DNA from 3 places in the Streptomyces sp. NPDC015130 genome. Region 2 is predicted to be linked to each of the others. Evidence: riboswitches for the same ligand, from Rfam matches in the RefSeq annotation. Region 2 holds a riboswitch; each other region holds the start of a gene.
The links. A riboswitch is a leader RNA that binds a small molecule or an ion and turns the genes downstream of it on or off. The one in region 2 is predicted to bind cyclic di-AMP.
Positions count from the first base shown of each region.

Region 1: linked by a shared signal. The riboswitch ahead of ACF08F_RS00065 (M23 family metallopeptidase) and the one ahead of ACF08F_RS17810 (peptidoglycan DD-metalloendopeptidase family protein) in region 2 are both predicted to bind cyclic di-AMP.
Region 3: linked by a shared signal. The riboswitch ahead of ACF08F_RS31645 (M23 family metallopeptidase) and the one ahead of ACF08F_RS17810 (peptidoglycan DD-metalloendopeptidase family protein) in region 2 are both predicted to bind cyclic di-AMP.

Region 1 covers NZ_JBIBVC010000001.1:13,232-22,874, forward strand. Annotated here, with positions in the region: gene ACF08F_RS00040 (MFS transporter) at 280-1,773, shown strand; gene lhgO (L-2-hydroxyglutarate oxidase) at 2,049-3,233, shown strand; gene trmB (tRNA (guanosine(46)-N7)-methyltransferase TrmB) at 3,615-4,334, shown strand; gene ACF08F_RS00055 (PrsW family intramembrane metalloprotease) at 4,391-5,749, shown strand; gene ACF08F_RS00060 (aldo/keto reductase) at 5,934-6,881, opposite strand; gene ACF08F_RS00065 (M23 family metallopeptidase) at 6,950-8,122, opposite strand; cyclic di-AMP (ydaO/yuaA leader) riboswitch at 8,134-8,279, opposite strand; gene ACF08F_RS00070 (PP2C family protein-serine/threonine phosphatase) at 8,481-9,643, opposite strand, start outside.
Region 2 covers NZ_JBIBVC010000007.1:365,582-375,224, reverse strand. Annotated here, with positions in the region: gene ACF08F_RS17835 (STM4014 family protein) at 1-1,146, shown strand, start outside; gene ACF08F_RS17840 (STM4015 family protein) at 1-1, shown strand, start outside; gene ACF08F_RS17830 (STM4013/SEN3800 family hydrolase) at 1,197-2,018, shown strand; gene ACF08F_RS17825 (STM4012 family radical SAM protein) at 2,015-3,364, shown strand; gene ACF08F_RS17820 (STM4011 family radical SAM protein) at 3,374-4,255, shown strand; gene ACF08F_RS17815 (SGNH/GDSL hydrolase family protein) at 4,242-5,036, opposite strand; gene ACF08F_RS17810 (peptidoglycan DD-metalloendopeptidase family protein) at 5,198-6,172, opposite strand; cyclic di-AMP (ydaO/yuaA leader) riboswitch at 6,177-6,366, opposite strand; gene ACF08F_RS17805 (tyrosine-protein phosphatase) at 6,728-7,549, shown strand; gene ACF08F_RS17800 (DUF6126 family protein) at 7,583-7,738, opposite strand; gene ACF08F_RS17795 (helix-turn-helix domain-containing protein) at 7,774-8,403, opposite strand; gene ACF08F_RS17790 (aspartate aminotransferase family protein) at 8,470-9,643, opposite strand, start outside.
Region 3 covers NZ_JBIBVC010000019.1:144,172-153,814, forward strand. Annotated here, with positions in the region: gene ACF08F_RS31630 (DNA topoisomerase (ATP-hydrolyzing) subunit A) at 1-703, opposite strand, end outside; gene ACF08F_RS31635 (M16 family metallopeptidase) at 885-2,237, shown strand; gene ACF08F_RS31640 (M16 family metallopeptidase) at 2,264-3,631, shown strand; cyclic di-AMP (ydaO/yuaA leader) riboswitch at 3,855-4,018, shown strand; gene ACF08F_RS31645 (M23 family metallopeptidase) at 4,031-4,813, shown strand; gene ACF08F_RS31650 (GntR family transcriptional regulator) at 5,065-5,748, shown strand; gene ACF08F_RS31655 (HPr family phosphocarrier protein) at 5,980-6,261, opposite strand; gene ACF08F_RS31660 (GNAT family N-acetyltransferase) at 6,437-9,514, shown strand; gene ACF08F_RS31665 (DUF5998 family protein) at 9,611-9,643, shown strand, end outside.

The DNA.
Region 1 (9,643 bases), on a different contig from region 2:
CCGGGACACCGTTCCCGGCCGAGCGGGCCGACCCACGCACCGCCCATGGAAGCGCTCCCCGCACCGGACGGACGAGAGCGCACGGCCGGGCGCACGGCCACACGACGGGAGCACGGCTCGGGCCGGCGGCCCCCGGCGCCGTCCGTTCACACAACAATCCCGCCATACGGAACACCGCCCCTTAACGGTAGGGATGCGGCGAACTACGCTGTGTTTACGAATGCCGCACGCCTATGCCCGGCGTCGTGGCGGCCGTCTGGGTTGTCGAGGGGTGGCGTCATGTCCAGGGAGCAACGCGGGCCGAACGAAAAGCTCGGCACGGTTCTCGCCCTCGCGGGAATCAGCAACGCCGGGCTCGCCCGGCGCGTCAACGACCTCGGTGCGCAGCGGGGCCTGACGCTTCGTTACGACAAGACGTCGGTCGCACGGTGGGTGTCGAAGGGCATGGTGCCGCAGGGCGCCGCCCCGCACCTGATCGCCGCGGCGATCGGCCAGAAGCTCGGCCGGCCCGTGCCGCTGCACGAGATCGGGCTCGCGGACGCCGACCCGGCGCCCGAGGTGGGGCTCGCCTTCCCGCGGGACGTGGGCGAGGCGGTCCGCTCGGCCACCGACCTGTACCGGCTGGATCTCGCCGGGCGGCGGGCCGGCGGTGGCGGCATCTGGCAGTCGCTGGCCGGCTCCTTCGCGGTCAGCGCGTACGCGACGCCCGCGTCCCGCTGGCTGATAACCCCGGCCGACCCGTCGGTGGAGCGCGAGGCGCCCCGGCTCGGTCATGGGGCGGGTGCGGGCTCCGGTCCCGGGTCCGGGGCCGGCGGGGAGGACGCCGGCTCCGGCGCCACGGCCGGCACGGAGCACGTGCGCGTGGGCCACAGCGACGTCGCCAAGCTCCGCGAGGCAGCCGAGGACGCGCGCCGCTGGGACTCCAAGTACGGCGGCGGGGACTGGCGCTCGTCGATGGTCCCCGAGTGCTTACGCGTGGACGCGGCGCCGCTGCTGCTCGGCTCGTACTCGGACGAGGTCGGCCGCGCGCTCTTCGGCGCGACCGCCGAGCTCACGCGCCTGGCCGGGTGGATGGCCTTCGACACCGGCCAGCAGGAGGCCGCGCAGCGCTACTACATCCAGGCCCTGCGGCTCGCCCGCGCCGCCGCCGACGTGCCCCTCGGCGGCTACGTCCTCGCCTCCATGTCCCTCCAGGCGACCTACCGGGGCTTCGCCGACGAGGGCGTCGACCTCGCGCAGGCCGCGCTCGAACGGAACCGGGGGCTCGCCACCGCCCGCACCATGTCCTTCTTCCGGCTCGTCGAGGCCCGCGCGCACGCCAAGGCGGGCGACGGGCCGGCCGCGGCGGCGGCGCTGAAGGCCGCCGAGGGGTGGCTGGAGCGGTCCCGGGCGGGCGACGCCGACCCGACGTGGCTGGGCTTCTACTCGTACGACCGCTTCTGCGCCGATGCCGCCGAGTGCTACCGGGACCTGCGGATGCCGGGCGAGGTGCGGCGCTTCACCGAGCAGGCGCTGTCCCGGCCGACCGAGGAGTTCGTCCGCTCGCACGGGCTGCGGCTCGTCGTCTCCGCCGTCGCCGAGCTGGAGTCGGGCAATCTCGACGCGGCCTGCGCGGCGGGCACGCGCGCGGTGGAGGTGGCGGGGCGGATCTCGTCGGCGCGGACGACCGAGTACGTACGGGATCTGCTCCACCGGCTCGAACCGTACGGGGACGAGCCGCGCGTCATGGAGCTGCGGGAGCGGGCACGGCCGCTGCTGGTGGCGCCGGTGTGAGCTGTGGGGTCTGCGGGCGGATTGGGGCCTGTGGGCGTTGCGGGGCCGGCGGGAGGTGTGGGCCTGTGAGCGTTGTGGGGCCTGCGCGAGGCGTGGGGCCTTGCAGGGGGCTGTGGGCTGTGTGAGCCGTGTGGGGGCTGGGGCGGTGCGGGGGTTTCGGCGTGGGTGGCGTCGGTGTGGGCCGGGCGAGCCACGTGAGCTGCGTCTCGTGAGGTTTCGCGGGATTGTCAGTGGGCCAGTGCACTATCAGGGGTGGGAGGTGACAGGTGGCGCTGGTGTTCGACTGTGACGTGCTGGTGATCGGCGGCGGGATCGTCGGTCTCTCGACGGCGTACGCGCTGACGCGCGCCGCCCCCGGGACGCGGGTCACGGTCCTGGAGAAGGAGCATGCCCCCGCGCAGCACCAGACCGGGCGCAACAGCGGGGTGATCCACAGCGGGATCTACTACCGGCCCGGTTCGCTGAAGGCGCGGTTCGCGGTCGAGGGCGCGGCCGAGATGGTCAAGTTCTGCGCGGAGTGGGGCATTCCGCACGAGGTGACGGGGAAGCTCGTCGTCGCCACCTCGCGCGACGAGCTGCCCCGGCTCCACGCGCTCGTGCAGCGCGGCAGGGAGAACGGCATCCCCGTGCGGGAGCTCGGGCCCTCGCAGATCAGCGAGTACGAGCCGCGGGTGCGGGGGCTGGCCGCGATCCATGTCGGCACGACCGGCATCTGCGACTACACGGCCGTCGCCAAGCAGCTCGCCGACTCCTCGGGGGCGACGATCGCGTACGGGGCCGAGGTCACCGTGATCGACCGCCGGCCGTGGGGTGTCGCCGTGCGGACCGCGGACGGGCGGGTCCTGCGGGCCCGGGTCCTGGTGAACTGCGCGGGGCTGCACTGCGACCGGATCGCGCGGCTCGCGGGCGACGACCCGGGGATGCGGATCGTCCCCTTCCGTGGGGAGTACTACGAGCTGGCGGACCCCTCGCTCGTGCGGGGCCTGGTCTATCCGGTGCCGGATCCGGCGTTCCCGTTCCTCGGGGTGCATCTGACCCGGGGCATCGACGGCGGCGTCCACATCGGGCCGAACGCGGTGCCGGCGCTCGCCCGGGAGGGATACGGCTGGTCCGTCGTCCGCCCGCGCGAACTGGGCGGCACGCTGGCCTGGCCCGGGTCGTGGGCGATCGCCCGCGAGCACTGGCGGTACGGGGCCGGTGAGCTGCGGCGCTCGCTCTCGAAGCGGGCGTTCACGGAGGCGGTGCGGAGGCTGCTGCCGGTGGTGGAGGAGTCCGACCTGCGGCGCGCGGCGCCGGGGGTGCGGGCGCAGGCGGTGCTGCGGGACGGGACGCTGGTCGACGACTTCCTGATCCGGGAGGCGGCGCGGACGGTGCACGTGCTGAACGCGCCCTCGCCTGCGGCGACGGCTTCGCTGCCGATCGGGCGGGAGGTCGCGGGGAGGGCGTTGGCGCGGTTGTAGGGGTTGCGGGGTGGTGCGGCTGCTCGGTCGCCGGTCGAGCCCCCACCCCGCCCCTTCCCGAAACCCTGCCGGGGGCCGGTGGGGGTGGAGGAGGAGCCGTTCCCGGGGCTCCGCCCCGGACCCCGCAGCGGCAGCTTCGCGCCGACGGCACCGGACCCCTGAACCCTGTCGGCGGCAGGGTCGCGCCGACGGCACGCGTCACCCGAACCCTGCAGTGGCAGCTTCGCGTGACCGGCACAGGCCCATCGGGGTTCCGGGTGGGCGTTCCTCGGGTGGGGGTTCGGCGATCGTAGAATTGGGGGCATTGTGTCTGAGCAGCCTGAGAACAGTCCTCGTACCGACGCCGAAACCGTCCAGCCTGTCGCTCGGCGGGGCAGTCGGATGTTCGCCCCCGGTGAGGGGCCCCTGCCCGATCCCGCCGGGGCTCATCACGAGCGGCGGATCCGGAGCTTCCAGCCGCGGCGCAGCCGTGTCACCTACGGGCAGGCCGAGGCCATGCTCAAGCGGTGGCCCGACTGGGGCCTCGACATCGACGGCAAGCGGGTCCTCGACCTCGGCGAGATGTTCGACGGGCTTCCGGTCGTCCTGGAGATCGGCTTCGGGATGGGCGAGGCGACCGCGCAGATGGCCGCCGCCGACCCCGGGACCGGCATCCTCGCCGTGGACGTGCACACGCCCGGGCAGGGCAATCTGCTCGGTCTCGCCGACCGCAACGGGCTCACCAACGTCCGGGTCGCCAACGGCGACGCGATCATCCTGCTCCGCGAGATGCTCGCCACCGACTCCCTCGACGGCTGCCGCGTCTACTTCCCGGACCCGTGGCCCAAGGCCCGCCACCACAAGCGGCGGCTGATCCAGCCCGAGTTCCTCAGCCTTCTCGCGACCCGGCTCAAGCCCGGCGGCGTGCTGCACTGCGCCACCGACTGGGAGTCGTACGCCGAGCAGATGCTGGAGGTGCTCTCCGCGCATCCCGACTTCGAGAACACCCGTGCCGACGGCGGCTTCGCGCCCCGCCCGGACTTCCGTCCCGTCACCCGCTTCGAGGGTCAGGGCCTGGACAAGGGGCACGTCGTGCACGACCTCCTCTTCCGGAGGAAGTGACAGGGAGTACACCGCTCCTTGGCCCGGTGTCGGCAGGGGTCGTTAGGGTCGATCGCGTGTCGAACTCCGTTCCTGTCGAAGGTGAAGTCGAAGGCGAGGCCGAGGGCGTCGTCGCGGTCGTTCCCGTTCCTCGCCGGAGCACCGACGAGCCCGCCTTTCCGGCCGCCGCCGACCGGTCCACGTGGCGCTACCGGCCCCGCCGCGCCTTCTGGCGCAGCCGGCTGTTCCGGGCCGTCGCCGTGATCACGCTGCTCGCGCTCTGCGCGCTCGTGATCCTGGCGCTGGTCCGCGAGCAGACCGGCACCCAGGGCTTCCTCGTCGGGCTGGGCCTCGCGGTGCTTCCCGTACCGCTGCTCATGGCGGCGTTCCGCTGGCTCGACCGGGTCGAGCCGGGGCCCTGGAAGAACCTGCTCTTCGCCTTCGCCTGGGGCGCCTTCGCCGCCGCGCTCGTCGCGATCCTCGCGAACTCCTTCGCCGTCCGCTGGATCGCGACGGCCACCGCCGACCCGGACTCGGCCGACACCCTCGGTGCCACGGTCATCGCGCCGGTCGTGGAGGAGACCGCGAAGGCCGCCGCGATCCTGATCCTCTTCCTCTTCCGCCGACGGCACTTCGGCGGGCTCGTCGACGGCGTCGTCGCCGCCGGGTTCACCGCGACCGGCTTCGCCTTCACCGAGAACATCCTCTACCTCGGCAACGCCTTCGGCGAGGACCAGGAGTTCGGCTCCACCGGCATCGGCTCCGTGACCGCCGCGACCTTCTTCGTACGGGTCGTGATGTCGCCGTTCGCGCACCCGCTGTTCACCGTGCTCACCGGCATCGGCTTCGGCTTCGCCGCCCTCGCTCCCCGCGGCAAGCGGCTCCGCCGCGTGCTGCTGCCGCTCGCCGGGCTGCTGCTCGCCATGGGCATGCACGCCGCCTGGAACGGCTCGGCCACCTTCGGCGGCCCCTGGGCCTTCTACCTGGTGTACGCGTGCTTCATGGTCCCGGCCTTCGGCCTGCTGACCTGGCTCGCGGTGTGGAGCCGGCAGCGCGAGCTGCGCACGATATCCGGCGAGCTCCCGGCGTACGCGGCGGCCGGGTGGCTCTCCCCCGCCGAGCCGCTGGCCCTCTCCTCGATGCGGGCCCGCCAGGTGGCCCGCTCCTTCGCCGCCCGGACGTACGGCCCTCCGGCGGCGCAGGCCGTCGGCGAGTACGAGTCCTTCGCGACGACCCTGGCGTTCCTCCGGGACCGGGCCCGGCGCGGCGCGGCCGGGCCCGACTTCCCGGCCCGCGAGCAGGAGCTCCTGCACCACCTCTGGCAGCGCCGGGCGGTCGCCTCCCCCGCGCTCACGTACGCCGCACGGGCCACCGGGCGGGTGTGGGCGCCGCCGCAGTATCTGGACTACGGCGGCTACAACCCCTATCGGAGCTAGGGCGTGTTGCGAAAGTAGCGCCGGCCGCCCGAAGGGCGGGCCCGACGGCGTCTGGTGCGTGCGATCGCAAGGCGGAGGGTCGCCCCGATACTGGATGTATCGGGGTGATCCCGACAACGCGGCGAGCGTGCGTGCCAGGCGCCGTCGGGCAGGCGGGATTTTCGCAACACGCCCTAGTGGGGAGTCAGGAGGCCGAGGCTTCGTTCAGGAGCTTGAGGTCCGACTCCGTGAGCGTGAGGTCCGCCGAGGCGACCAGTGCCGGGAGCTGGTCGACCGTGCGGGCCGAGGCGATCGGTGCGGCGACCGTCGGCTGGGCGGCGAGCCAGGCGAGGGCGACGGTGGCGACCTCGGCGTCGTGGGCCTCGGCGACCGCGTCGAGGGCGGAGAGGACGGCCCGGCCCCGCTCGGTGTCGAGGTGTTCGGCGGCACCGGAGGCGCGGACGCTGTCGACGGTGGTGCCCGGGCGGTACTTGCCGGTGAGGAAGCCGGAGGCGAGGCCGAAGTAGGGGACCGCGGAGAGGCCGGCCTGCTCGACGGTCTCCTGGAGGGGGCCCTCGTACGTCTCGCGCGAGACCAGGTTGTAGTGCGGCTGGAGCGCAACGTACCGGGTGAGGCCCTCCGCCTCGGCGAAGTCGAGGGAGGCCCGCAGCCGCTCCGGGGAGATGTTGGAGGCGGCGACGGCCCGCACCTTGCCGTCCTTCACGAGCTGGTCGAGGGCGGTGACGATCTCCTCGACCGGGACGGTCTCGTCGTCGAAGTGCGTGTAGTAGAGGTCGATGTGGTCGGTGCCGAGGCGGCGCAGGGACTCCTCGACGGCGCCCTTGATCGTGGTGGCGGCGAGCCCCTTGTAGCGGGGGTGGGCGCCGACCTTGGTGGCGATGACGAGGTCGTCCCGGCGGCCGCGGGAGGCGAGCCAGCGGCCGATGACCGTCTCGGACTCGCCGCCCTCGTGGCCCTCGGCCCAGGAGGAGTACATGTCGGCGGTGTCGACGAAGTTGCCGCCGGCGGCGACGTAGGCGTCGAGGACGGCGAAGGACTCGGCCTCGTCGGAGGTCCACCCGAAGACGTTGCCGCCCAGGGCGAGCGGGAAGACGTGCAGGTCGGAAGTGCCCAGCGGGCGGAGGGTCGTCATGCGGTGATCAACCACCCGCGCCACCGGGGCTATTCCGTCGGGGCCGGTCCGTGCGTGACGCGGGAGCGTCAGAGCGACAGGCCCTTGGAGCGGAGCCAGGCCGCCGGGTCGATGCCGTCGCCGCCCGCGGTGTGGACCTCCATGTGGAGGTGGGCGCCGGTGACGTTTCCGGTGGCGCCGACGCGGCCGATCGTCTCGCCGGTGGTCACGGTCTGGCCCGCGCCGACCGTCATGGAGGAGAGGTGGGCGTACCAGACCTCGGTGCCGTCCTCCAGCTCCAGGACGACCCGGTAGCCGTACGAGCCGGACCAGCCCGCCGACTTGATCGTGCCGCTGTGGACCGCCTTGAGCGGGGTGCCCGTGGGGGCCGCGAAGTCGAGGCCGGTGTGGTAGCCGGAGGACCACATCGAGCCGGACTGCATGTAGGTCGCGCTGAGGCTGTACGAGGAGAGGGGCATCGAGTAGCTCGCGGCGAGCTGGGCGAGGCGCTCGGCCTCCGCCTTCTCGGCGGCGATCCGCTCGGCCTCGGCCTTGGCTTCCGCCTCCGCCTTGGCCTTGGCCTCCGCTTCGGCCTTGGCCTTGGCCTCCTCGGCCGCCTTCTCCGCCGCGGCGGCCTCGGCTGCCGCCTTCTCGGCCGCGGCCTTCTCGGCGGCGAGCTTCTCGGCGGCGTCGGCGGAGGCCTGCTGCTGCTCGGCCTGCTGGAGGATGCGGGCGCGCAGGATCTCGCCCGCGTCGGCGGCGCGGGTCGGGGCCGCCTCGGCGGTGGCGTTCTGCGTGGTGAAGGAGGCCTGGGCGGCACGCGTGGTCGCGGAGGCGTCGTCCGTGCCCGGCGTCACGTAGGTGGCGGCGGTGAGCGGGTTCGGGTTGCCGCCGGTCGCCGCGATGGTGTCCTGGATCTGCTGGTCGGCCTGGTCGTCGGCGAAGAGCTCGCCGACGCCGGGGAGGTCCTCGGCGGCCGGGAGGTTCAGGTCGGGGAGGTCCGGGAGGTCGGGAAGCGATATCGCGACCGGGGGCTTCTCCTGCGCGGTGGCGAGGCCGCCCGCACCGACGGCCGCGATGACGCCGACGCCGAGGACGGTGGAGGAACGGGCGAAGTTGGAGCGCTGCTTGACGACCCGGTGCCGTCCGCCGGAGCGGAGGGTTCCCTCGTCGGGGTTCCACTCGGTGTCCGGAGCGGCAGGACCCGCACCACCACCGAAGGCGTCGAAGGGGGCCTCGGATGCGGGAGTGTTGGACGCCACGGGGGCGCGCTCCTTTCCTTCCTTCTCGCCTACCGGGTTAGCTGACGGGTTCGGAGCAGGAAGGTCTCCTACGGGCTCGTCGCACGGGTGCGAAGGGCCTGATTCACCCCAAATGGTGGTTCCCCGGTTCCTTTTCAGGATTCGGCGCGTGCGCACGGTGCCGCCTCTTGCGACGGGTGTGACGACCGCGCTGCGTTATCGAACGTTAATAGACAGGGGCGCCCGATTCCAAGCTGTTCCCAGTGATCGTTCATTGAATTGGTGGGGAATCGCCCGAGTTGACCCCCCTTCAGCAAGGAGTGGCCGAACCCCTGCGATCTGACGTTATGTCAATTGTTATCGGAGTGACACCCTTCGACTACGCCTGGTGACCGGGCCGTGCCGAAGGCCCCGCCGAAGGCCCAGCCGGAGTCCCCAGAGGTCCCGAAGGAGCCGGCGCGGCGGGCGGGACCACCGGCATCGTCCGGCGCCTCTCCTGCTGCCCCGCCGCGGGCCTGCTCACCGCGAGCAGCGCCATGTCGTCCGTCGACCCGCCGCCCGTGTGGAGGCGTACGTCGTCGACGAGCGCGTCGAGCAGCTCCTCGGGTCCCGGGAAGATCCGCCCGGCGAGCCGGGCCGCCGGATCGTAGAAGACGCCCTGCGCGTCCCGCGCCTCCGACAGGCCGTCCGTGTAGAACAGCAGCGTCGCGCCCGGCGGGTACGGCCGCTCCTCGGCCCGGTCCGGCCACGCCGCCAGCTCCCCCATCCCGAGCGGCAGCGCCGGCTCCGCCGGATCCAGCACGTCCAGATCCCCGTCCACGTACAGCAGCAGCGGCGGCGGATGCCCGCGGTTGACGACCCGTACGCCTCCGTCCCCCGGCCCGTCGTCGCGCGGGATCTCCGCCAGGACGGCCGTCGTGAACCCCTCGAAGGCGTCGAGCCCGGCCCTGCGGGTCCCCTCCCGGGTCAGCGCCCGCTCCAGCCGCTGCGCCACCCCCTCCAGGCTCCGCTCCTGCTCGGCCGCCTCGCGGAACGCCCCGATCACGACGGCGACCGCCTCGACCGCGTCCATCCCCTTGCCCCGCACGTCCCCCACGACGAGCCGCACCCCGTACGGGGTGTCCTGGACCGCGAACAGGTCGCCGCCGATGAACGCGTCGGCCTGCGCCGCCTCGTAGCGGGCCGCGCACTGCAGCCCGCCGATGCGCTCGTCGGGCGTCGGCAGCACCGCCTTCTGCGCGGTCTCCGCGATGACCCTGGCGGACGCCAGCCGCTCGCCGCTGCGCCGCACGACCCGGTTGATGAGGAGGGCGAGCGCGGACACGGTGACGACGGTCAGCGTCTCGGTGAGGGCCGGGATCTCGTCGACGGTGCCGTTGTAGCCGTGCAGCCCGACGGAGGCGAGGACGGCGGCGATCCCGGTGAGCAGGGTGGTCAGCATGGAGAAGAAGGGCGCGGCTATCAGCGGGGCGGCGGAGAAGAGCGGCGCCGCCGTGTACTCGGGCGGTGTCGCCACGTCGTAGGCGAGGCCGCCCACGATGA
Region 2 (9,643 bases):
ACCGACCGCCCGCGCCTCGTCGTCGTCGGTGATCCGGCGGGCCGCCGCGTCGCGTTCTTCCAGGACGCGCTGCGGGGCGCCGGGCTGCCCGGGGCGCGGGTGGTGTCCTGGCCGGACGTGCTGTGCGGCCGGGCGCGGTTCGCCGCCGGCGAGACCGTGCGGCTCGACTCTCCCGGCGAGGACCCGGAGGCCGACCGGCTGCTGCGCGGGGTCGACGACCCGGCCCGGGTCGAGGGCTCCGGCCGCTGGTACGCCCACTTCACCGCCGCCGTCGCGGAACTGGCGGAGACGGTCGGGGACGCGGGGGCCGTGCTCGTCGACGACCCCCGTGAGTTGGCCCTCCTGTTCGACAAGCGGCTGAGCCACGGCCGGCTGCGGGGGGCCGGTGTGCCGGTGCCCGAGTCGCCGACCTCCGGGCCCGCCGCCCCGGCCGTGGGCGGCTGGGAGGACCTGCGGTCGCTCCTCGGCACGGCCGGGCTCCGGCGGGTGTTCGTGAAGCTCGCGCACGGCTCCTCCGCCTCGGGGGTCCTCGCGGTGGAGTCGAACGGCGCGGGCCGGATCCAGGCGACGACCTCGGTGGAGCGCGGTCCGGACGGGCGCCTCTTCAACTCCCTGCGGGTGCGGCGCTACACGGGCGAGCGGGAGATCGCCGCGATCGTCGACGCCCTCGCGCCCGACGGGCTGCACGTCGAGCGGTGGCTGCCGAAGGCCACGCAGGACGGCCGGGCGGCAGACCTGCGGGTGGTGGTGATCGACGGCCGGGCCACCCATGCCGTCGTCCGTACCAGCCGCTCCCCGATGACCAATCTGCACCTCGGGGGTGCCCGGGGCGATCTCGCCGCCGCCCGGGCCGCGATCGGCTCGGCCGGCGCACGGTGGGAGGACGCGCTCGGCGTGTGCGAGGGGGCCGCCGCCGCCTTCCCCGGCACCCGGTGTGTGGGCGTCGATCTGCTGCCGGCCACCGGCTGGCGCCGCTTCGCGGTGGGCGAGGTCAACGCCTTCGGTGATCTGCTGCCCGGGCTCACGGGCCTGCCGGGCGGCACCGCCGAGGGCCTCGACACGTACGCGGCGCAGGTCGCCGCGCAGTTCCCCGGAGCGGGCCGCGCGACGGCGGCCCCCCACGGCTCTCGACCGAGCACCCCATGAACACCACGAACGAGCACCACAGGAACGAGCACCACGTGAACCAGCCCGACATGAACGCGATCGTCGGCAGCCACGACCTGCTCCTGGTCACCCTCGACACGCTGCGCCACGACGTGGCGGCCGAGCTGGCGGCCGAGGGGCGCATCCCGAACCTGGCCCGGCACCTGCCCGGCGGGGTCTGGGAGCGGCGGCACGCGCCCGGCAGCTTCACGTACGCCTCCCACCAGGCGATCTTCGCCGGCTTCCTGCCGACCCCGGACAGCCCGGGACCGCACCCGCGGCTCTTCGCGGCCCGCTTCGCGGGCAGCGAGTCGACCGCCGGCGGGACCTTCGTCCACGACACCCCGGACTTCGTCTCGGCACTCGCCGGCGAGGGCTACCGGACGGTCTGCGTCGGCGGCGTCGGCTTCTTCAACAAGCAGCCGCCCCTCGGCTCCGTCCTCCCCGGCCTCTTCCAGGAGAGCCACTGGGAGCCGTCCTTCGGCGTCGCCTCCCCGACCTCCTTCGAGTCCCAGGTGACCCGCGCCGAGGAGGTCGTCGCCGCGCTCCCTCACGAGCGGCGGCTCTTCCTCTTCGTCAACGTCTCCGCGCTGCACCAGCCCAACTGGTTCCATCTGCCCGGCGCGACCCGCGAGGCCGGGGACTCCCGGGCCACGCACGCGGCGGCCCTCGAATACGTCGACCGGCACATCGGACGGCTCTTCGCCGCCATGAGCAGCCGGCGGCCCTGTTTCGCGATCGTCTGCTCGGACCACGGCACCGCCTACGGCGAGGACGGCCACACCGGTCACCGGCTCGGCCACGAGGTCGTGTGGACCGTGCCGTACGCGCAGTTCGAGCTGGCGGGCCCGGAGCAGGAGGCCGCGGCATGAGCGACCTCACGACCCCGCGTCCGTACCGGAGTTACGTGTACGCCTACCCGCACAAGACGGCGTACCGCCCCCTCCCGGCCCCGGCTCCCACCCTCGCCGAGCTCTGGCGGGACCAGCCGAAGGACGCCCTCTCCCTCTACGCGCACATACCGTTCTGCGAGGTCCGCTGCGGCTTCTGCAACCTCTTCACCCGCATCGGCGCCCCCGACGAGCTGACCACCCGCTACCTCGACGCCCTCGACCGGCAGGCCGCCGCGGTCCGCGAGGCGCTCGGCGACGCGGACCCGGTGCGGTTCGCCACGGCCGCCTTCGGCGGTGGCACGCCCACCTTCCTCACCGCCGCCGAGCTGGAGCGGCTCTGCGACATCGCCGAGAAGCGGACGGGCGTCGATCTGCGGGCGGTGCCGCTCTCCGTCGAGACCTCGCCCTCGACCGCGACCGCCGACCGGCTCGCGCTCCTCGCCGAGCGGGGCGCGACGCGCCTCAGCATCGGGGTGCAGAGCTTCGTGGAGGCGGAGGCGCGGGCCGCCGTGCGGCCGCAGCGCCGCGCGGACGTCGAGGCGGCCCTCGGCCGGATCCGGGACACCGGGGTCCCCGTCCTCAACATCGACCTCATCTACGGGATCGACGGCCAGACCGATCTGTCCTGGCGTTCCTCGCTCGACGCGGCGCTCGCCTGGCGCCCCGAGGAGCTGTACCTCTACCCGCTGTACGTCCGGCCGCTCACCGGCCTCGGCCGGATCTCCCCGGCCGACCGGCGGCGGGCGGACCTGGAGTGGGACGGGCAGCGGCTGCGGCTCTACCGGTACGGCCGGGACCACCTCCTCGCCCACGGCTACGAGCAGGTGTCGATGCGGATGTTCCGGCGGACGGACGCCGCTCCCCTCGGCCCCGACGACTACGCGTGCCAGACGGACGGCATGATCGGGCTGGGCTGCGGGGCACGCTCGTACACCTCGGCGCTGCACTACTCCTTCGACTACGCGGTCGACATGCGCGAGATCCGCTCGATCATCGACGCCTACACGGAGCGCGAGGACTTCTCGCGGGCCGAGGTGGGCCGGTGGGTCGACGCGGAGGAGGCCCGCCGCCGCCATCTGCTGCAGTCGCTGCTCCAGGCCGAGGGCATGCCGGTCGCCGGGTACGAGGAGCGGTTCGGCTCCTCCCCGTTCACGGACTTCCCCGCGGAGCTGGCCCTCTTCGAGGCCCTCGGCTGGCTCGACGCGGACGCCCCGGCGGGGCTGCTGCGGCTCTCGCCGGAGGGGCTCGCCCACTCGGACGGGCTCGGTCCCGAGCTGTTCTCGCCGGACGTGCGGGCCGCCATGGCCGCGTACGAGCCGAAGTAGGCGGCGGCCGTGGATCTGACGCTGCTCTACCGCGGCCCGCTCTCCTCCTGCGACTTCGACTGCCCGTACTGCCCCTTCGCGAAGCGCCGGGACAGCCGTGAGCAGCTGCGCGCGGACCGGGCCGCGCTCGACCGGTTCACCGGCTGGGCCGCCGCGCAGACCGGCGACCGGCTGCGGATCCTCTTCACCCCGTGGGGCGAGGGCCTGGTGCGCTCCTGGTACCGGCGCGCGCTGGTCGACCTGTCGCGGCTGCCGCACGTCGAGCGGGTGGCGATCCAGACCAATCTGAGCTGCCGGACCGACTGGCTGGCGGAGGCGGACCCGGAGACCGTCGCCCTCTGGTGCACGTACCACCCGGGCCAGACGCCGTACGAGCGGTTCCTCGGCAAGTGCCGCGAGCTGGCGGACCGGGGCGTCCGGTTCAGCGTGGGCGTGGTCGGCCTGCCGGAGCACCGGGAGGACGCCCGTCGGCTGCGCGCCGCCCTGCCTCCGCACGTCTACCTCTGGGTGAACGCGGCCGAGGGGCACACGTACACGGACGCGGAGGCCGAGGAGTGGACGGGGATCGATCCGCTCTTCCCGTACAGCAGACGGCCGCACCGCTCGGCGGGGCTGCCGTGCCGCACCGGCGAGTCGGTGGTCTCGGTGGACGGCGAGGGGACGGTGCGGCGCTGCCACTTCGTCAAGGCCGAGCTGGGAAACCTGTACGACGGTTCGTACCGGGCCGCGCTGCGCCCCCGGGCCTGCCCCCTCGCCGTCTGCGACTGCCACATCGGCTACGTCCATCTGGAGACGCTGCCGCTGTACGACGTGTTCGCCGGCGGGGTCCTGGAGCGGATCCCGGCCGGCGGGCCGCCGTCCCCCGGAGGGGATCTCCTCAGAGGGGCATGAGGTCGGGGCGCTTCGCCTCGACGTGGTCGCCCGAGCTCTCGCCGCGCAGCCTGCGTCCGATCCAGGGCACGAGGTACTCCTTGGCCCAGTGGATGTCGTCGCGGCGCACCTCAAGCGGGCCGCGCGGGGGCTGCGGCGGCCAGGGCTGGTCCGGGTCCGCGGGCACCGGCAGGCCGATGACCTGGGCGGCGCGCAGCGCGACCCGGGTGTGGCCGTCGGGCGAGAGGTGCAGCCGGTCGTCGTCCCAGGCCCGGCGGTCCTGCACGGACCGGAGGGACCACAGGTCGAGGACCGGGCAGTCGTAGCGGTCCGCGATGGCCCGGACGTGCGCGGTGTAGGTGGCGATCTTCCCGCGCAGGTGCTTGAGCACGGGGATGTCGCGGGTGTCGAAGCCGGTGGTCACCATGACGGTGCCGACCGCGGAGGTGAGGTCCGCGACGGCGCGCTCGAAGCGCTCGGCCACGTCGTCGGGGTCGGTGCCGGGCCGGATGATGTCGTTGCCGCCGGCACAGAAGGTCACCAGGTCGGGGGCGAGTTCCTTCGCCCGGGGGACCTGTTCCGCCACGATCTGGTCGAGCAGGCGTCCGCGTACGGCCAGGTTGGCGTAGCGGAAGTCGTCGTGCTCCGGCAGCTGGTCGGCGAGCAGGACCGCGAAGCGGTCCGCCCAGCCGACGTACGTCCCGTCGGGGCCGGGGTCTCCGACGCCCTCGGTGAAGCTGTCACCGATCGCCGCGTACGACCCGAATGCGTTCTTGTCTCTTGATCTCGAATCGTCTGCCACGGGAGCACATCCTTCCCTTTCGGATGTGACCTACGCGACCGTAAGGAGGGGTTGACGGTGGGTGACATATGCCACCGATAAAGAAATTGCCAAGCCGGAATAGGCCGGGCACACCGGTGGCCCGGCACAGGGGTGCCGGGCCACGCGGGTGAGCAGGTACGTCAGATGGAGACGCCGTGCTGGCGCAGGTACGCCAGCGGGTCCAGGTCGGAGCCGTAGCTCGGCGAGCTGCGGATCTCGAAGTGCAGGTGCGGGCCGGTGGAGTTGCCGGTGGAGCCGGACAGGCCGATCTGCTGGCCGCCGGTCACGGACTGGCCGGACGAGACGGAGAGGGAGGAGAGGTGGGCGTACTGCGAGTAGGTGCCGTCGGCGTGCTGGATGACGACCTCGTTGCCGTAGGCGCCGCTCCAGCCGGCCGAGACGACGTTGCCGGCGCCGACGGCGCGGACGGTCGTGCCGGAGGAGGCGATGAAGTCGACACCGGTGTGGTAGCCGGAGGACCACATGGAGCCGGAGGCGCGGTACGGGGTGGAGATGCCGCCGCTGACGGGGGCGACCCAGCCGGTCGAGGAGCCGGCGTCCGACTGCACGGCGGCGGCCGGGGCGGCGGCGCGCTGGCTGCTGCGGGAGGCGCGGGTCTCGTCGCCGGAGCCCTGCGTCGACCCGCTCTTCGGGGCGGCCTTCGCGGCGGCCTTGGGCGCGGCCTTCGGGGCGGCCTTGGGCGCGGCGCTCTTCGGGGCGGCGGTGTTCTTCGCGCCGAGGGTGAGCTTCATGCCGGGAAGGATCAGCGAGGGGTTCTCGCCGACGACCTGGCGGTTGTCCGCGTAGAGCTTCTGCCAGCCGCCGGCGAGGTGGTGCTCGGCGGCGATCTTCGACAGGTAGTCGCCGCTGACGACGGAGTACGTCTTCGGCGCGGCCTTCGCGGCGGCGGGCGCGGCCTGGAGGGCGGCGGGCGCCTTCGCCTGGGCGACGACGGCCTGGGCGGGGACGGCGGCCGGGGCGGCCTGCTCGGCGGCGTGGGCTCCGGTGGCGCCGAGGAGCGGCAGCGCGACGACGGCGCCTCCGGTACCGGCGGCGACGAGTCCACGCGTGAGCGGGTTGATCCTGGGACGGCGGTGCTTACCCTTCGCGGGCATGGCGAATTCCTCTCCGGCGCCTACGAGGTGAGCTGTCGGGTTCGGACTGGAGATGTCCGGCCGCGTGTCCACGCGGCTTCACCCCGAGCCGTCCTGTTGTCGCGGGACCGGCGTACTTCCTGGGTCCCCCGCTCCTGCCACACATGGGATGAGTGCGGATTCCGGACGGTGGCAGGATTCGGCGGTCCGACCGGATTGACGGTGACGCTAGACGAGCGGGGTCGGAGCGAACAAGCCGCAGATTTCCACCGGCATTACAGGGGCCGCATTCCGTCCGGAATTCCGGTCACCCTCCGTCGATGACGGTCCCTCGATTTCCCTTTTCCGTACGGAAATTGCTCCGGGCCCTCGGCCACGATCCGTCACTTCTATGACCCTGCTCACGCGCCGGCGCCCATCTCGCCCTCAACCAGGGCGCGTTCGACCTAACGGTCAATTTCGGACAGATCGCCCATTCCCGTCCGAGGGGGTGCGCCGACCCCGCCCCACCTGGATGATTGCCCCAGGAACCGATCTCGCATCGGGCCCCCGAACGACGACCCCCCAGGAGCATCCGTGACGCAGCAGCTGCCGCAGGTCCCGCCCACCGAAGCGAACGAACCCGAGCTGGCCGAGGTCCGCAACTTCCGGGACGTGGGCGGCCTGCCGACGACGGACGGGCGCGCCGTGCGACCCGGCCGGCTCTTCCGCAGCGGCCACCTCGCCCACGCCACCGAGACCGACGCCGCCTTCCTCGCCTCTCTGGGCCTGCACACCGTCTTCGACTTCCGCAACGAGGCCGACCGCAAGGTCGAGGGCGCGGACGTCGAACTGCCCGGCGTGCGGAACGTGAACATCCCCCTCAACGACCCGGCCGACGGCAAGGAGTTCTGGAAGCTGGTGCGCGACGGCGACATAGCGCAGCTGCGGGAGATCCTGGGGGACGGCAAGGCCGCGACCCGAATGTCCGACTCGTACCGGAAGATGGTGGTCGAGCGGACCGAGGAGCACAGCCGGATCCTGCACTCCATGGCCGAGGAGAGCGTCCCGGCCCTGATGCACTGCGCGGCGGGCAAGGACCGCGCCGGCCTCTCCATCGCGATCACCCTGCTCGCCGTCGGCGTCGAGCGCGAGGCGATCGAGGCGGACTACGTGAAGTCGAACGACCCGCACCGCCGCTACAAGGTGCGCCGCAGCTCCACCGCCGCGGACGCGATGTCGCCCGAGGTGATGGAGCTGCTGAGCCCGCTCTTCGACGCGCGGGTGGAGTATCTGCGGGCCGCCCTGGAGACGATCGAGGCGACCTGGGGATCGGTCGAGACCTACCTCACGGAGGGGCTCAAGCTGGCCCCCGAGACCCGTGAGCGGCTGCGGGAGCGCCTCCTCACCGAGGCGTGACCCCGCCGGGTCAGGGCCCCCGGGCCCTGACCCCTACCGGTTCTGGCCGCCCAGCATGAACAGCAGGTAGAGGAAGCCGGCGAAGAGGTGACCGGCGATCAGGTAGGCGAAGAGGCGGAGCACGAGCCCCTTGGGGAACTTGCCCTCACCGCGCTCTTCGCCGGTGACCGGTACGGACTTCTCGGACATGTCGTGCCTTTCTTCTCGGACGGGATCACGCGGTCTCAGCGCCGGTGCGGCGTTCCGTCCCCGAGGCACAGCTCGGCGACGGGACTCTGCAGCAGGGTGTGCACGAAGAGCAGCTCGGCCCCGCCGGAGGTGGCGGCGCCGATGCGGTGCGGGGTCAGCGAGTCGAAGTGCGCGCTGTCCCCCGGATCGAGGACGTGGACGGCCTCGCCGAGCGCGAGCCGCACCCGCCCCTCCAGGACGTGGATCCACTCCTCACCGGGGTGGACCCGCACGATGTCGGCCCGGGTGGCGTACGGCACGTGGACGCGCAGGCACTGGAGCGCCCGCCCGGCGCCGCCGGCCTGCCGGTAGATCCAGCCGTCGGCCTCGACGGGCTCGGAGCGGCCGGCCCGGACGACGGGGTCCCGCTCGGGGGGTGCCTCGCCCAGGAGCTCGGAGACCGTCGTACCGTAGATACGGGCGAGGCCGAGCAGCATCGGCAGCGAAGGCTGCCGGTTCCCCGTCTCCAGCCGGGAGAGGTGGGCCGGCGAGAGACCGGCCCGCTGGGCGGCGGCCTCCAGGGTGAGTCCCCGGCGGCGGCGCAGGGCCCGCAGCTGCGGGGCGACGTCGGGCAGGACGCCGGGGGTGGCGGTGTCCGGGGAGATCTCCCCGGGGACGTGGTCCATGTGTCCATTGCGCCAGGATCATGCCTCTGAGGCAAGTTTCTTGCCCCAGAGGCAAAGACCTTCGCGCTAACGCTGAGCGACCGCCTGCTTCACCAGGGTCCTCCCGAAGTCCCACATCAGCCCGCCGCCGCCGTGGGCCTCGTCCATGACCGCCGTGAAGGCCGTGACGAACCGGTCCACGTCCGTCTCGTCGACGACCAGCGGCGGGATCAGCTTGATCACCTCCAGACGGTCCCCGGAGACCTGGGTGAGGATGTGGTGCCGCTGGAGCAGCGGCACGACGACCATCTGCGCGAAGAGTCCCTTGCGGGCCGTCTGCAGCATCGTCCAGCGGCCGCGGAGCCCCAGCGAGGACGGCCGGCCGAACTCGATCCCGATCATCAGACCGCGCCCGCGGATCTCGTGCAGCAGCTCGTAGCGGGGCACGAGCTCCCTGAGGCGGCCCGAGAGCAGCTCGCCCATCCGGCGGGCGTGGGCGACCGTGCCCTCGTCCTCCATGACCGACAGGACGGCGAGCCCGGCCGCCATGGCCTGCGCGTTCGCCCCGAAGCTCGCCGAGTGGACGAGGACCCGGTCCATCGAGGAGTAGACCTTCTTGAAGATCCAGTCCTTGCCGAGGGTGGCCCCGACCGGCACGTAGCCGCCGGAGAGCGCCTTGGCGACGCAGACGAGGTCCGGCTCGACCCCGGCCTCGTGCTGGTACGCGTAGAAGTCGCCGGTCCTGCCGAGGCCGGTCTGCACCTCGTCCGCGATCAGCAGCGCGCCGTGCCGGTGCAGCAGCTCCTGGGCGGCGAGCAGGAAGCCGGGCGGCGCTTCGTGGACGCCCTTGCCCTGGATCGGCTCCACGACGAAGGCGGCCACGTCGCCCCGGCGCAGCTCCCGCTCCAGGGCCTCCAGGTCGCCCAGGGCGATCTCGGTGTCCGGCAGGAGCGGCTCGAAGCCGTCCCGGAAACATCGCTCCCCGTTGACGGAGAGCGAGCCGGTGGTGAGCCCGTGGAAGGCGTGGGCGCAGTAGAGGACCCTGGGCCGCCCGGTGGCGTACCGGGCGAACTTCAGGGCGGTCTCCACGGCCTCGGTGCCGCTGTTGCCGAAGAAGACGCGGTCGAGGTGCGGGCTGTGGGCCAGCAGCCGCTCGGCGAGCAGTCCCGGCAGGGGCTGGCAGTCGAAGCGGGTGAGGTCCGCGAGCTGGGCGTCCAGGACGTCGTGGAGGGCCTTGCGGACGACAGGGTGGTGCCGTCCG
Region 3 (9,643 bases), on a different contig from region 2:
TCCGGCCGCCGGTCGGCAGGTCGGGGCCGGGCACGAAGCGCATCAGCGTCTCGAGGTCGGCTCCGGGGTGCCGGATCAGGTGGCGGGCCGCCGCGATCACCTCGCCGAGGTTGTGCGGCGGCATGTTGGTCGCCATGCCGACCGCGATCCCGGAGGCGCCGTTGACCAGCAGGTTCGGGTAGGCGGCGGGCAGCGCCACCGGCTCCTGCTCCTGGCCGTCGTAGTTCGGCGAGAAGTCGACGGTGTCCTCGTCGATGGACTCGGTCATCAGCAGCGCGGCGGGGGCCATGCGCGACTCCGTGTACCGCATGGCGGCGGGCGGGTCGTCGTTGCCGAGGGAGCCGAAGTTGCCATGGCCGTCGACGAGGGGCAGCCGCATGGAGAAGGGCTGCGCCATGCGGACCATGGCGTCGTAGATCGACGCGTCGCCGTGCGGGTGGAGCTTGCCCATCACCTCGCCGACGACGCGGGCGCACTTGACGAACCCGCGGTCGGGGCGGAGGCCCATCTCGCCCATCTGGTAGACGATGCGGCGCTGGACGGGCTTCATGCCGTCGCGGGCGTCGGGGAGCGCGCGCGAGTAGATCACCGAGTACGCGTACTCGAGGAAGGAGCCCTGCATCTCGTCGACGACGTCGATGTCGAGGATCCTCTCCTCGTACGCGTCGTCCGGCGGCGGTGTCTTCGTGCTGCGGCGGGCCATCGCGGCTGCGGCTCCTTCACCAACAAGGTTGATCTGACGCGGACCATTGTGGACCGTGCCACCGACAACGCCGACCGCGACCCGGAAGAGGGACATCTGGAAGGGGCGGGAACTTCGCGAGGTGTCGGCGCGCTTGCATACAGTGGCAGGACTTTTTCACATCGCGATCGAAGGGACGTACATGCCCATGGGTCACACGGCCACGGCCGAGGCCGGCTCCGGCGGCCTGACAGCGACCGAGCACCGGTTGGCGAACGGCCTGCGCGTGGTGCTCTCGGAGGACCACCTGACCCCGGTCGCCGCGGTCTGCCTCTGGTACGACGTCGGTTCGCGGCACGAGGTCGAGGGCCGCACGGGCCTCGCCCACCTCTTCGAGCACCTCATGTTCCAGGGCTCGAAGCAGGTCCACGGCAACGGGCACTTCGAGCTGGTGCAGGGCGCGGGCGGCTCGCTCAACGGCACGACGAGCTTCGAGCGCACCAACTACTTCGAGACCATGCCCACCCACCAGCTGGAGCTCGCGCTCTGGCTGGAGGCCGACCGCATGGGCTCGCTGCTGGCGGCCCTGGACGACGAGTCCATGGAGAACCAGCGGGACGTCGTCAAGAACGAGCGCCGCCAGCGCTACGACAACGTGCCGTACGGCACGGCCTTCGAGAAGCTGACGGCGCTGGCCTACCCGGAGGGCCACCCGTACCACCACACGCCGATCGGCTCCATGGCGGACCTGGACGCCGCGACGCTGGAGGACGCGCGGAACTTCTTCCGCACGTACTACGCGCCGAACAACGCGGTGCTGTCGGTCGTCGGCGACATCGACCCGGCGCAGACGCTCGCCTGGGTCGAGAAGTACTTCGGCTCCATTCCCTCCCACGACGGCAAGCGGCCCCCGCGCGACGGCTCGCTGCCCGACGTCATGGGCTCGGAGCAGCGTGTGGTCCTCGTCGAGGAGGTCCCGGCGCGCGCGCTGATGGCCGCCTACCGGCTCCCGCACGACGGCACGCGCGAGTGCGACGCCGCCGACCTGGCCCTGACCGTCCTCGGTGGTGGCGAGTCCTCCCGTCTGCACAACCGCCTGGTCCGCCGGGACCGTACGGCCGTCGCCGCCGGCTTCGGCCTGCTGCGGCTCGCCGGGGCGCCCTCGCTGGGCTGGCTGGACGTCAAGACCTCCGGCGGCGTCGAGGTCCCGCAGATCGAGGCGGCCGTCGACGAGGAGCTCGCCCGCTTCGCCGCCGAGGGCCCGACGCCCGAGGAGATGGAGCGCGCACAGGCCCAGTTGGAGCGGGAGTGGCTCGACCGGCTCGGCACCGTCGCGGGCCGCGCCGACGAACTGTGCCGGTTCGCCGTGCTGTTCGGCGACCCGCAGCTCGCCCTGACCGCCGTCGACCGGGTCCTCGACATCACCGCCGAGGAGGTGCGGGCGGCCGCCGAGGCCCGGCTGCGCCCCGACAACCGCGCGGTGCTCGTCTACGAGCCGGTGGCCACCGAACAGAGCGAGAGCGACAGCGACGAGGGAGAGGGAGCGGACCAGTGACCGACGCTGCCGTGTCTTTGACGAGCATGGACTTCCACCCGCAGCCCGAGCCGGGCGTCGCCAGGCCCTGGGCCTTCCCGGCCCCGGACCGCGGCTCCCTGGCCAACGGCCTGACCGTGCTGACCAGCCACCGCCCCGGTCAGCAGGTCGTGGCCGTGGAGCTCTTCCTGCCGGCCCCGCTGGACGCCGAGCCGGCCGGTCTCGACGGCGTCGCCACGATCATGGCCCGGGCCCTCTCCGAGGGCACGGACCAGCGCGACGCCGAGGAGTTCGCGGCCGAGCTGGAGCGCTGCGGTGCCACGCTCGACGCGCACGCGGACCACCCGGGCGTCCGGGTCTCCCTCGAGGTGCCCGTCTCCCGGCTGCCCAAGGCGCTCGGGCTGCTCTCCGAGGCGCTGATCGCCCCGGCGTTCCTGGAGACCGAGATCGAGCGCCTCGTGCGCAACCGCCTCGACGAGATCCCGCACGAGACGGCCAACCCGGCCCGCCGCGCCGCCAAGCAGCTCTCCAAGGAGCTCTTCCCGGCCGATTCGCGGATGTCCCGGCCGCGCCAGGGCACGGAGGAGACGGTCTCCGCGATCGACGCCGCCGCCGTGCGTGCCTTCTACGAGGCGTACGTCCGTCCCGGCACGGCCACCGCCGTGGTGGTGGGCGATCTGACGGGCGTCGACCTGGACAAGGTCCTCGCCGAGACGCTGGGCGCCTGGACCGGCGAGCCGGCCGAGACGCTCGCGATGCCGCCGATCACCGCCGACGACACCGGACGGGTCGTCATCGTGGACCGTCCCGGCGCGGTGCAGACCCAGTTGCTGATCGGCCGGATCGGTCCGGACCGCCACGACAGCGTCTGGGCGGCCCAGGTCCTCGGCACGTACTGCCTCGGCGGCACGCTGACCTCCCGCCTCGACCGGGTCCTGCGCGAGGAGAAGGGCTACACGTACGGCGTGCGGGCCTTCGGGCAGGTGCTCCGCTCCGACGCCGAGGGGAACGGCGCGTCGATGCTCGCCATCAGCGGCTCCGTCGACACCCCCAACACCGGCCCGGCACTTGACGACCTGTGGAAGGTGCTGCGGACGCTCGCCGCGGAGGGCCTCACGGACGCCGAGCGCGAGACGGCCGTGCAGAACCTGGTGGGCGTGGCACCGCTCAAGTACGAGACGGCCGCCTCGGTCGCCGGGACGCTCTCCGACCAGGTCGAGCAGCACCTCCCGGACGACTACCAGGCCCAGTTGTACGCGCGCCTCGCCGAGACGGGGACGGTCGAGGCGACCGCGGCCGTGGTCAGCGCCTTCCCCGTGGACCGGCTCGTCACCGTGCTCGTGGGCGACGCGGCGGAGATCGCCGAGCCCGTGCGGGCGCTCGGCATCGGTGAAGTCACCGTGGTGACCGGCTGATCGCACGCGCCGACCGCCGGGTCGCACATGCCGACCCGGCGACGGAAGGCCTCGACGTCACGGTTTCGTCGAGGCCTTCCCGTTTGTCCGGATTGCGGGCAAGGGTGGTCGTCTGCCCTGTGGCATGTCTTACAAACTGACGCGTCTGTTTGCCGATTGACAGACGATCCGCATAGCGTCGGTCCGTCTGTTCGTCAGTTGTACGCGCCGCACTCGCGGCAGCGGACAGTCATCGCCGAGTCCCCGTCAGGCGCGAGCCTGGGGAGCCGGGGACCCACACAGTCCCTGGGGTGAATCGGGCGCCTTCGTCTCGTACGGAGGGGCTCGTAGGAGACCTTCCTGCTCCGAACCCGTCAGCTAACCCGGTAGGCGAGAGGGAAGGAAAGGATCAGCCTCTACATGGCGTTCACCCGTGCCACCGGGAAGCATCGTGGTCCGAGCCGGATGGCGCGCCGCAGCGTGGGCATCGCCGGCGTCGCGACGCTCGCCACCACCGGCGTCATCGGAACCCTCGCCTCCCCGGCGCTCGCTGCCGACGCGGACAACCGCTCCGCCGAGGACACCGGCCGCATCAAGGTGATCACCGAGGACTCGATCGCGGACCGGATCGACGCCCAGGCCGCCGCCCAGGAGCAGGAGGCCTTCGAGGCCGTCGCCAAGGAGAAGGCCCAGGCGGAGGCCCGCGCCGAGGCGAAGCGCAAGGCCGAGGCCCGCGCCAAGGAGGTCCGCGAGGAGCGCGAGCGCGCCGCCCGCGAGGCCGAGCGCCGCCGCCTCAACTCCTTCCAGCTCCCCGTGGCCGGCTCGTACGTGACCACCGGCTACAAGACCGGCGGCTCGCTCTGGTCCTCCGGCAGCCACTCCGGCATCGACTTCCACGCCTCCTACGGCAGCTCGGTCGTCTCCGTCGGCTCCGGCACCGTCGTCGAGGCCGGCTGGGGCGGCGCGTACGGCAACAACATCGTCATCCGGATGAACGACGGCACGTACACCCAGTACGGTCACCTCTCGTCCATCGGGGTCTACGTCGGCCAGACCGTCGAGCCGGGTCAGCAGATAGGCGTCTCCGGCTCGTCCGGCAACTCGACCGGCCCGCACCTCCACTTCGAGGCACGCACGGGATCCGACTACGGCTCGGACCTGAACCCGATCTCCTACCTCCGCGCCCGCGGCGTCAGCCTCTGACACCACGTCGATCGCGTCGCAAAAGCCCCGGCTCGTACTGAGCCGGGGCTTTTTCGTCGACCGGGCGACCGAAATGTATGAGCCTGGATTCCATGCGGGCATCGGAAATTCCGGCCCGCTGCAATAGAGTCACGGAACAAGCTCGGAACAGGCTCGGAACGAGTACGGGACGAGCACACGAAGAGCACGGGACGGACGCAGAACAGGCGTCACCCGAATTGTCTCTCGCGGACCAAAGGCGGAGGTCGGACATGCGCGTTCCCGCGCAATCGGTGTGCACGGCGATCCGGGACGACATCGTCTCCGGTGTCTTCGAGCGGGGTGGGCGGCTGACCGAGGAGCAGCTCGCCCGTCGCTACGGGGTCTCCCGTGTCCCGGTCCGCGAGGCCCTGCGCACCCTGGAGTCCGAGGGTTTCGTCGTCACCCGCCGGCACGCCGGCGCCCATGTCGCCGAGCCCACCGAGCAGGAGGCGGCCGATCTCCTCGACATGCGGGCCCTGCTCGAACCGCTCGGCGCCGCCCGCGCCGCGCAGCGCCGCACCGAGGCCCATCTGAAGGTGCTGCGCGGCCTGGTCAGGCTGGGCCAGGAGCGGGCCAGGCGCGGCCAGGGGGAGGATCTGCGCTCGCTCGGCGGCTGGTTCCACGAGACGCTGGCACAGGCCTCCGGCAGCCCGGCTCTGACGGCCCTGCTCACCCAGCTCCGGCACAAGATCACCTGGATGTACGCCGTCGAGCAGCCGGCCCACCCCGTGGAGGCCTGGTCCGAGCACGGCGCCATCGTGGACGCCGTCGCGCGCGGCGACGCGGAGCGGGCCAGGGCGCTGACGGCGCTGCACGCGGAGCGCTCGCTGGCACTGCACCGGCTCAAAGGGTCGGAGCGCGGCCGTGTGAGGGTTTCGCAACATGTCGTCAACACGGCGAGCGGTCAGAATTAACGCGCGCACCGTATACAAAGAAGAGGAATTCGACGGAGCTGCTTCGCGCTGCCCGGAATTACGCGGAAGTCGGCCCGGGAAACGCAGGATCCGGAAACCGGGTCGAGATCCCTCGGGAATCCTCGGGAATCCGGTTCGGGAATCCGGCTCGGAAATCCGGCCCCGGAAACGCGAGAACCGCGGCCGCCGGGATTCCGGCAGCCGCGGTTCTCGTCGTACGGGAAGGCGGGGTCAGACGGTCTCGGGGAGCTCGTCGAGACCCTCGGCCACCAGCTTCGCGAGGCGGTCCAGCGCGGCCTCGGCGCCGTCGGCCTCGGAGGCCAGGACGATCTCCTCGCCGCCCTGCGCGCCCAGGCCGAGCACCGCGAGCATCGAGGCGGCGTTCACGGGGGTGCCGTCGGACTTGGCGATCGTCACCGGAACGCCGGAAGCCGTGGCGGCACGGACGAAGATGGACGCGGGGCGGGCGTGGAGGCCCTCGGCCCAGCCGACGTTGACGCGGCGCTCAGCCATGGTGTTGCCCTTCAAGTCTCAAGCGGGTTGTCTAGACCAGTCTCTCACGGGATGCGCGGTGCTCCTACCGACCTTCGGCCCGGACCGCACCGTCCTTCGGCCCTCCCCACCTTGCACGGCAGGCACCCGCCGCGCGACCGGTGCCCGTGCCGTGCACCGGCCGTAGGCTGGCCCCATGCAGAGCGCGTCGGAGCAGTCGGAAGCGGCGGATCGACCGGCACCACCGGCACCACCGGAGCACGCCTATCCCGACCACTGGGAGGCGGACGTGGTGCTCCGGGACGGCGGCACCGCGCGCATCAGGCCGATCACGGCCGACGACGCCGACCGGCTGGTCAGCTTCTACGAGCAGGTCTCGGACGAGTCGAAGTACTACCGCTTCTTCGCGCCCTACCCGCGGCTCTCCGCCAAGGACGTCCACCGCTTCACCCACCACGACTTCGTCGACCGGGTGGGCCTCGCCGCTACCGTGGGCGGCGAGTTCATCGCCACCGTCCGCTACGACCGCATCGACGAACGCGGCATGCCCGCCTCGCACCCGGCCGACGAGGCCGAGGTCGCCTTCCTCGTCCAGGACGCCCACCAGGGGCGCGGAGTCGCCTCGGCCCTCCTCGAACACATCGCGGCGGTCGCGCGCGAGCGGGACATCCGGCGGTTCGCCGCCGAGGTGCTCCCCGCCAACAACAAGATGATCAAGGTCTTCACCGACGCGGGCTACACCCAGAAGCGGAGCTTCGAGGACGGCTCCGTCCGGCTCCACCTCGACCTCGAACCGACCGACCGCTCCCTCGCCGTCCAGCGCGCGCGGGAACAGCGCGCGGAGGCCCGGTCCGTCCAGCGGCTCCTCAACCCCCGCTCCGTCGCCGTCGTCGGCGTCGGCCGCACCCCCGGCGGCGTCGGCCGGACCGTCCTCCGCAACCTCCTCGGCGCCGGCTTCACCGGCCGCGTCCACGCGGTGAACGCCGCGCTCACCGACGGCCCCGCGGAGCTCGACGGCGTCCCGGCCCACCCCTCCGTGGCGGCCATCGGCGAGCCCGTGGACCTGGCGATCGTCGCCGTCCCCGCCGAGCGCGTGCCGGAGGTCGTCGCCGACTGCGGCGAGCACGGCGTGCTCGGCCTCGTCGTCCTCTCCGCCGGATACGCCGAGAGCGGCCCGGCCGGCCGGGAGAGGCAGCGCCAGCTCGTACGGCAGGCCCGCTCGTACGGGATGCGGATCATCGGCCCCAACGCCTTCGGGATCATCAACACCTCCGAGGACGTCCGGCTCAACGCCTCCCTCGCCCCCCACATGCCGGCCGCGGGCCGGATCGGACTCTTCACCCAGTCCGGCGCGATCGGGATCGCCCTCCTCGCCGGTCTCCACCGGCACGGCGCGGGGCTCTCCTCCTTCATCTCGGCCGGGAACCGCGCGGACGTGTCCGGCAACGACTTCCTCCAGCACTGGTACGACGACCCGGGCACGGACGTCGTCCTCCTCTACCTGGAGTCGATCGGCAACCCCCGGAAGTTCACCCGGCTGGCCCGGCGCACCGCCGCGGTCAAGCCGGTCGTGGTCGTCAAGGGAGCCCGGCACAGCGGCAGCGCGCCGCCCGGCCACCGGGTGCCCGTCACCCGCATCCCGCACGCCACGGTCTCCGCGCTGCTGCGCCAGGCCGGGGTGATCCGCGTCGACACCGTCACCGAACTCGTGGACGCCGGACTGCTCCTCGCCGCCCAGCCGCTGCCCGCCGGGCCGAGGGTCGCCATCCTCGGCAACTCCGAGTCGCTCGGCCTCCTCACGTACGACGCCTGTCTGACCGAGGGGCTGCGCCCGCTGCGCCCGCTCGACCTGACGACGGCCGCGGGCCCGGCGGACTTCCGGGACGCGCTCGCGGCGGCGCTCGCGGACGAGACGTCCGACGCGGTCGTGGTGAACGCGATCCCCTGGGTCGGGGAGAACGGCGCCACCGAGTCCGGTGACGGGGAGGTCCTCGCGGCCTCCCTGCGCGAGGCCGTCGCGTCCGTGCCCGCCCCGGCGAAGCCCGTCGTCGTCGTCCACGTCGAGATGGGCGGCCTGGCGGAGGCCCTCGCGGTCGCGACGAGCACCCGGCCGGCGTCGGCGGCGACCCGTACGACTCCGCCGTCCGCGTCACCCCCCGCCCCGGCCGGCACCACCACCCCCACCGCACCCCCCGCGAGCGCAGGGCACCCGGCGCAGCCCACCACCGCGCCGACCGAGGCCCCCCGAGCGACCACCCCCCAAGCCGCAACCGCTCAGGCCCCGGGACCCCAGGCCCCGGGACCCCAGGCCCCGGGACCCCAGGCCCCGGGACCCCAGGCCCCGGGACCCCAGGCCGCCGGATCCCAGGCCCCCGGCCTCCAGATCCCCGGGCCCCAGGCCACCATCCCCGCCTACCCCGCCGCCGAGCGCGCCGTGCGGGCGCTGGCCGAGGCCGTCCGGTACGGGCAGTGGCGGCGGCAGGCCGCCGAGCCCGGGCGGGTGCCCGAGTACGAGGACATCGACGAGTCGGGAGCCGCCGCCCTCATCGAGCGGGTGCTCGGCGCCGGCGGCGACGGGGACACGCGCGGTGTGACCCTCGACACCGCGGACGCCGGGGAGTTGCTCTCGTGGTACGGGATCACGGTCCTGCCCACCCTCCCCGCGCCCGCCCCCGACGAGGCCGTCGCCGCCGCCCGCCGGCTCGGCTACCCCGTCGCGCTCAAGACGACCGCGCCCCATCTGCGCCACCGCCCCGACCTCGGCGGCGTCCGGCTGGACCTGGCCACCGAGGAGCAGCTCCGCACCGCCTACGCCGAGCTGACCGAGGTCCTCGGCAAGCCGGAGGAGCTCCAGCCCGTCGTCCAGGCGATGGTGCCCCGGGGCGTCGACACCCTCGTCCGCTCCGCCATCGACCCGGCCGTCGGAGCCGTCCTCTCCTTCGGGCTCTCCGGCGCGGCCTCCGAGCTCCTCGGCGACACGGCCCACCGGCTGGTCCCGGCCACCGACCGGGACGCCGCCGAGCTCGTACGCTCCATCCGCACCGCCCCGCTGCTGTTCGGCTGGCGGGGCTCCGCCCCGGTCGACACCCCGGCCCTGGAGGAGCTGCTGCTCAGGGTGTCCCGGCTCGTCGACGACCACCCGGAGGTGGTGGCGGTCTCACTGGAGCCGGTCGTCGTGGCCCCGCGCGGACTGTCCGTCCTCGGGGCCACCGTCCGCCTGGCCCCGCCCCCGCCCCGCACCGACCTCGGCCCGCGCCGCCTGCCGAGTTACTGAGGACCCGCACCGTCCGCCGGGTCGTCGGGGACGAGTGCCGTGTCCGCCGGGTTATCGAGGATCTGAGGGGGTCCGCGGCCCCGTAGGATGGAGTCCATGGCGAAGAGCGGTACGACGACCCAGGGGCTG